DNA from 3 places in the Sphingobium sp. B2D3A genome. Region 3 is predicted to be linked to each of the others. Evidence: predicted binding sites of a transcription regulator. Region 3 holds the regulator's gene; each other region holds the start of a gene.
The links. Region 3 encodes LexA, which represses DNA repair genes until DNA is damaged. Its sites were predicted from a motif close to GTTCCNCNCTTGTTCT; they were not measured.
Positions count from the first base shown of each region.

Region 1: the regulator LexA is predicted to act here: its motif matches at 950-965, upstream of M2337_RS17275 (DUF6771 family protein).
Region 2: the regulator LexA is predicted to act here: its motif matches at 1,433-1,448, upstream of M2337_RS15475 (putative DNA modification/repair radical SAM protein).

Region 1 covers NZ_JAOQOI010000002.1:20,266-22,533, reverse strand. The annotation lists gene M2337_RS16910 (HU family DNA-binding protein) at 511-786, shown strand; gene M2337_RS17275 (DUF6771 family protein) at 967-1,158, shown strand; gene M2337_RS16905 (DUF4942 domain-containing protein) at 1,437-2,268, opposite strand, start outside.
Region 2 covers NZ_JAOQOI010000001.1:3,317,193-3,319,460, reverse strand. The annotation lists gene M2337_RS15480 (UdgX family uracil-DNA binding protein) at 1-192, opposite strand, end outside; gene M2337_RS15475 (putative DNA modification/repair radical SAM protein) at 189-1,430, opposite strand; gene purC (phosphoribosylaminoimidazolesuccinocarboxamide synthase) at 1,621-2,268, shown strand, end outside.
Region 3 covers NZ_JAOQOI010000001.1:2,857,071-2,859,338, reverse strand. The annotation lists gene M2337_RS13275 (ComEC/Rec2 family competence protein) at 1-1,000, shown strand, start outside; gene lexA (transcriptional repressor LexA) at 1,025-1,729, opposite strand; gene M2337_RS13265 (bestrophin family protein) at 1,855-2,268, opposite strand, start outside.

The DNA of each region.
Region 1 (2,268 bases), on a different contig from region 3:
GGGCAGCGTCCCGAGCGGTCATTGACTTAGGAATGCGGTAGCTGGCGGCCACCGCGTCTCCAGCAAACCCATGCCACCCTACAACTTCGGTATCACGTTGCATAAACATCTGGACGAGCCAGAGAAAGTCTTGTCGCTTGGTTGTACCGTTTGGCTCCGTCAGCTCGCAACTCACAATCCGACTCCATCGTAATGACGCGATCTAAGCGTCTATATCATTGATTCAGGAAACATTTAGGCATAAAAATGAGTTCTTCAACCCATTCATTCGAATGAAATAGAATTTTAACTTTATGTTGAAAAGTATACCCGGATTTTTTATTGTTTTGATTTCTAATTTCTAACAATTCAATTCTATTTTGATCCAGACATCTTGCGGCCACTTCTGGAGATAATTGGCGCTGTTTTGCATGAGAATGACGTACCAGCTGAAGGTTGCTAGCTCTCAGACAGTGACGCAGATCACATGGCGCGTTATCGACCATGCGCCTTTCAACGGAGACATCAGATATGAACAATGCAGATCTCGCACAAAAGGTCGCCGATGCGACCGGCGTCACTAAGGCCGATGCCCGCAAGTATGTCGACGCTGTTTTTGCGGAGCTGGCGGCAGCGGCAAAGAACGGCGAAGAAGTGAGCATCAACGGCTTCGGCAAGTTTAAGGTCAAAGACACTCCGGCTCGCGAGGGCCGTAACCCCGCGACAGGCGCAGCGATGACGATCGCGGCGTCGAGAAAGGTTTCCTTCTCCGCCGCCAAGGGCCTCAAGGACGCTCTGAACGCGTGAAAAGAAGAGGGCCGGTGGATCAGATCCACCGGCCTGAATTTTCCAGATGACGGGTCACTTCTCAGCTGGGTGCCATTCCATTATCCGCTCTAGCCCTGCATGACCAGATTCCCCTCAGGTCATCGTATTTGATCGACAGAGTTCTTGACCCGAATCGAATGTTGTTCCTATTTTGTTCTTATGGAACAGCCCAGCACAAATGACCTCGCCGACGCGTTGCTGTCCGCCCCCGGATGGGCTCGTGTCGGCCTTACCGCTCCTCGCGATACGTTGCGCATGGCGGCCGCGAAGGAACTCGCTCTGCAAATTCAGAGTCTGATAGACGGGGAGGAGGGAGTTCCAGACCCTCGACAAGCGAGACTCCCTTTCTGATGCGCCCGCCCGACCCTGAAAACGAGGACGAACCTCTCGACCTGGGCCTGTTTGAAATGATGATGGGCATAACGCCGCAGGAGTGGGATGCCGCAATGTCGGACGAAGACGATAGAGCGGTGCCGACTTTGCACAACCCATAGTCGTGCATCTCTCGTGGACCAGGCAAAGCACTAAACCAAAAGTGGAAAGAAATGGGCCGGTGGATTGCTCCACCGGCCCTGCTTCCCAACGTGACGATTTCGCCTTCAGCCACGCTGGGCGGGAAAGCCCGATATTTAGCTGCTTGGCTTGCGGATTGCCAGAATAACCGTGTTCACCTGTGTTCCGGCATGGGCGAACGATCCAGGGGGCAGATCATGCCACTTGCGCCAGCCATAGGCCGGTTTGCAGCGCTCAACCAGATCGTGCAGCGCCTTGTGCCGGCGATCCTCGCCATGTTCGGCGCGGGCGCTCATGACAGCGATCAGGACGCCGCCTGGTTTCAGGAATTGGTAGGCGTGCCGGACATGATCGCAGTCGCGGCCGCGATCAAAGGGAGGGTTCATAATGATGCAGTCGAACAGCTCTGTGCCAGGCTGAACGGTGAGGAAATCGGCTTCGCGTACATCGTCAAAGCCGTGCAGCACGCGCAGCTCTTGCGCGAGGCCGGGCTGGATCTCAATGCATGAGACGATCGCGCCCCTGTCTCGCGCGGCCCGGGCCAGAACGCCAGTGCCGGCGCTGGGCTCAAGCACGCGCTGCCCTGACCCAATTTCTGCATAGCGCATGACTTCGCCGGCAACGTCCTCGGACGAATTGAAGGCCTCGAAATTCTTGGCACGGGTCAGATGATATCCCGGCGAATCATCGGCCTTGGTGCTGTTGTAAGCATCGCCAATGACGTCGCCATAATACTCCGCCAGCAGCTTGTTGACCTCCTGCAGCAGGTCCTTGCGCTCGAACCACAGATGAAGATTGCCGTTGCCGAACACGCGCACCCGGAAATAATCGCCCTTGATGACGCACGGGGTCTGTCCACCAAGGCCCGTGACTTGGTTCGTGATGCTCTGATGCTCGGGGCAGGGGCCAAGGCCGTCCAGCTCGCGAAAGACGCGCTCGACATCGCGA
Region 2 (2,268 bases), 460 kb from region 3:
AGGCTCAGGCGTGTCTTTGGACGCGAACAAATCCCGCGCGCCGTCCGATGCCGCTGCCCAGCGGATATGCTCCGGACCGACGCCCTGCAAGACCAGGGCGCGGGCCAGATCGCGCCATGTGTCGAAATCATGGGCGTCATCCAGTTCGGCATTGAACAGCGCCGGCTGATCTCGGAGCGAGGCCGACCTCACCTGAACAGTTCCATCTGGCGAGGTGGCGGGGCCAGCCGGGCACGCAGGTTTGCCGTGTCGATCAAGCCAGTCGGGCGCCAGTCGGCCGTGACAATGAACGGCCGCAATTTGGTGACCGTGCGAGTGAGCCGGGCGAGATCATCCAGCCGGAGACGATGATGGCGGCGGGCTTGGAGGATGGCAGCCACCGCCCGCGTGCCCAGTCCCGGCACGCGCAGGAGCTTTTCGCGCGAGGCCAGATTGATGTCGACCGGAAAATCCTGCCGGTGCCGCAAGGCCCAGGCCAGCTTGGGGTCGATGTCGAGCGCCAGCATCCCGTCATCGTCCGTCGCGGTCTGCACCTCGCTTGTCGAAAATCCGTAGAAGCGGATCAGCCAGTCGGACTGATAAAGCCGATGCTCGCGCATCAGGGGCGGTCGCTTGAGCGGCAGGACGGCGCTGGCATCGGGGATCGGGCTGAAGGCGGAATAATAGACGCGGCGCAGGCGATGGCGGTCGTACAATTCGCTGGCCCGGCCGATGATCTGCGTGTCGCTGGCGCCATCCGCGCCGACGATCATCTGGGTAGATTGGCCGGCGGGCGCGAACATCGGCGCATGCTTGAAGCGTTTGCGCGCATCCTTCGCCTCCACCATGGCCGAACCGAGCCGCGCCATCGCGCCTTCGATCTGCCCGCCATTCTTGTCGGGCGCCAGATCGGTCAGGCCGCGCTCGGTCGGCAGTTCGACATTGATCGAGACGCGGTCCGCCCACAGGCCCGCTTGCTCGACCAGCGCGCGATCGGCCTCGGGAATGGTCTTGAGGTGGATATAGCCCTTGAAGCCATGATCCTCCCGCAAGGCACGGGCTACCTCAATCAGCTGCTCCATCGTATGGTCGGCGGATTTGATGATGCCCGAGGAGAGGAACAGGCCCTCAATATAATTGCGCCGGTAGAAGTTGAGCGTCAGCTCGACGACTTCCTGTGCCGTGAACCGCGCACGACGCACATTCGAGCTCTTGCGGTTGACGCAATAATGGCAGTCGAAAATGCAATGATTGGTGAGCAGGATCTTGAGCAGCGAGATGCAGCGCCCGTCCGGCGCATAGGCATGGCAGATGCCCATGCCTTCGGTCGAGCCGATCCCCTTGCCGTCGCGACTGTTGCGCTTAACCGTGCCGGACGATGCGCAGGAGGCATCATATTTCGCGGCGTCGGCAAGGATCGCCAAGCGGTCCGTGATCGTCTCCTGTTTCATTTGTTCTTTATATGTTCTTACGACTGGGGCGGCAAGCACCGAGCAGGCCAACGTGGCTCGGTTCGTCTGAAAATTGCACTGCCATGTGCCTTGCGCTATGCGCTGGGGAAGAGCCCCGGTGTCCGCTGATCCTCGCTGATTCGCGCCGCCGGGGCCTTGATTTTTACAACTGATGAGTAGGCACCCGCACATGTCCCGTCGTCGCCAGATTTATGAGGGCAAGGCGAAGATCCTTTATGAAGGTCCCGAGCCCGGCACGCTGATCCAGTATTTCAAGGACGATGCGACCGCCTTCAATGCGCAGAAGAAGGGGACGATCTCCGGCAAGGGCGTGCTGAACAACCGGATTTCCGAGCATGTCTTCACGCTGCTCGCGAACATCGGCGTGCCCACCCACTTCATCAAGCGGCTGAACATGCGCGAGCAGCTCATTCGTCAGGTGGAGATCGTGCCGATCGAGGTCGTGGTGCGCAATGTCGCCGCTGGTTCGCTCTCCACCCGGCTGGGCATCGAGGAGGGCACGCAGCTCCCCCGCACGCTCATCGAATATTATTACAAGGATGATGCGCTCGGCGATCCGCTGATCACCGAAGAGCATATCGCCTGCTTCGGCTGGGCGAGCCAGGAAGAGATGCACGACATTGCCGACATGGCGATCCGCGTGAACGACTTCATGAGCGGCTTGTTCGCCGGCATCGGCATCCGCCTCGTCGACTTCAAGCTGGAGTTCGGCCGCATCTGGGATGGCGATTTCTCGCGCATCATTCTCGCCGACGAGATCAGCCCCGACGGCTGCCGTCTGTGGGACATGGCCACCAACGAGAAGCTGGACAAGGAC
Region 3 (2,268 bases):
CTTCCAGATGAGCTTCGTCGCCGTGACCGCGATTGTGGCGCTTTACGAATATCCCCCCGCACGGCGGCTGTTCGAGCGACGCGACGAGGGGCGGATAAAGCGCTGGACCCGCAGCCTCGGCGCTTTGCTGGCGACAGGTTTGCTGGTGGAGCTGGTGCTGACGCCGATTGCCTTTGCCCATTTTCATCGCTCGGGCCTGCTTGGCGCGGCGGCCAATATGATTGCCATTCCGCTCACAAGTTTCGTGGTAATGCCGGCCGAAGTGCTCGCGCTGGTACTCGACGCTGTGGGGCTGGGGGCGCCGGTCTGGTGGGTCGTCGGCGTGGCGCTCAAGTTCCTGCTGTGGATCGCGCATACTGTCGCCAGTCAGCCCTTTGCGACGCTGTCGCTGCCCGTCTCCAGCGGACTGGCCTTTGCGCTCGCCATGATCGGCCTCTTGTGGCTGATGCTCTGGCACACGGCGCTCCGCTGGTGGGGCTTGCCTCTGGCGGCGCTTGGGTTTTTCCTGACATTTCTGGCACCGTCCGCCGACGTGCTCGTCACCGCCGATGGTCATCATGTGGCGGTGCGTCTGGGCGACGGGCGCATGGCGCTGTTGCGGGACCGGAGCGGGGACTATGTTCGGACGACTTTGGCCGAGGCGAGCGCTTATGACGGCGAGTTTGCGTCCCTCGCGCAGGCGCCGGACACGCGATGCACGCGGGACATGTGCGCGATGACATTGCCGGGCCGTGCTGACCAGCCGCCGGTTCACCTGCTGATCAGTCGCTCGCGCCTGCTCGTTCCCTATCCCGAGCTGGTGGCCGCCTGCGCACAGGCTGACCTCGTGATCGCGGACCGGCGCCTCCCGCCCGGATGTGTGCCGCGCTGGGCGAAGCTGGATCGGCCAGCGCTGAGCGCCATGGGCGGTGCACTGATCCTGCTCGACAGTCGGGAGATTGTGCCGGGGCACGATCCGCGCAGCCGCCATCCATGGATCGCGGGCACCGGCTCGCGCTAGAGCCGGCGTCCCATATCGCCCGCCTCAGTTATAACGCCGCAATAGCCCCGCGAGCCGGCCCTGAATGCGCACCTGCCGCGCCTCATAGGTTTGGGGCTCATGGTCGCGATTGGCAGGATCGAGCCGCACCTTGCGGCCGTCATGATGGAAATATTTGAGCGTCGCTTCATTCTCGTCGATGAGGGCAACGACGATCTGGCCATCGCGCGCCGTCTCGGTCCGCTGGATCAGCGCGAAGTCACCGTCGAAAATCCCTGCTTCGATCATCGAGTCACCGGAGACTTCCAGCGCGTAATGATCGCCGGCGCCCAGCAACGCGGCCGGGACCGGCAGCATGGTGTCGCTCTCCATCGCCTCGATGGGAAGACCAGCAGCGATGCGCCCATGCAGCGGAATTTCGATCACGTCATTGGCGGCGATAGGGATCGTCCGCGCCGGCGCGGTGGGCGCCTTGCGCAGCGGGGTCACGTTGGTGGCCGCCGCCGGCTCTTCCGTCCGCTCTGCCACGGGCATGCCATCCGGCAGTTTGAGGATTTCGAGCGCCCGCGCGCGATTGGGCAGCCTGCGGATGAAGCCGCGCTCTTCCAGCGCGCTGATCAGCCGATGGATGCCGGACTTCGATTTGAGGTCCAGCGCCTCCTTCATCTCCTCGAAACTGGGCGAGACGCCACCCTGATCGAGATGCTGCTTGATGTAGCTGAGCAGTTGCTGTTGCTTGGCGGTCAACATGAGTGGTTCCCCAATATGGAACGGACGGAGAACGTTTAGGAAACGAATCGAGCCACGTCAACACGGATCGGCTAAATATCTCAGGTCTCGGTGGCTGGCGTGTCGTCCCACGCACGGGCGAGCGATCAGGTCAGGATGTGCTGATCGGGCGCGATGGGTGCGGGGAGGTCGGTCGCGCCGAGGCGGGCGAGCATTTCGCGTTCCACCGTCCGCGTCATCGCATCGAGCGGCAAATCGTTGGGATCATAGCCGAACGGGTCTTCCAGCTGATCGCCCAAGGCATCCAGCCCGAAAAAGGTGTAGCTCGCCACCAGCACCGGAATGAGTGCCCACCAGCCCAGCGAGCCAGCCAATGCGAAGGGCAGCAACAGGCAGAAGACGTAAGTCGTACGGTGGAGAATGAGCGAATAGGTGAACGGCACCGGCGTGCTGGCGATCCGCTCGCAGGCCGCCTGCACATCGCTGAGCGCCTTGAGCTGCCCCTCGATGAGCGAATGATGGATCGGGTTGATCCGCCCGTCTGCGGACAGGCGCAGGCA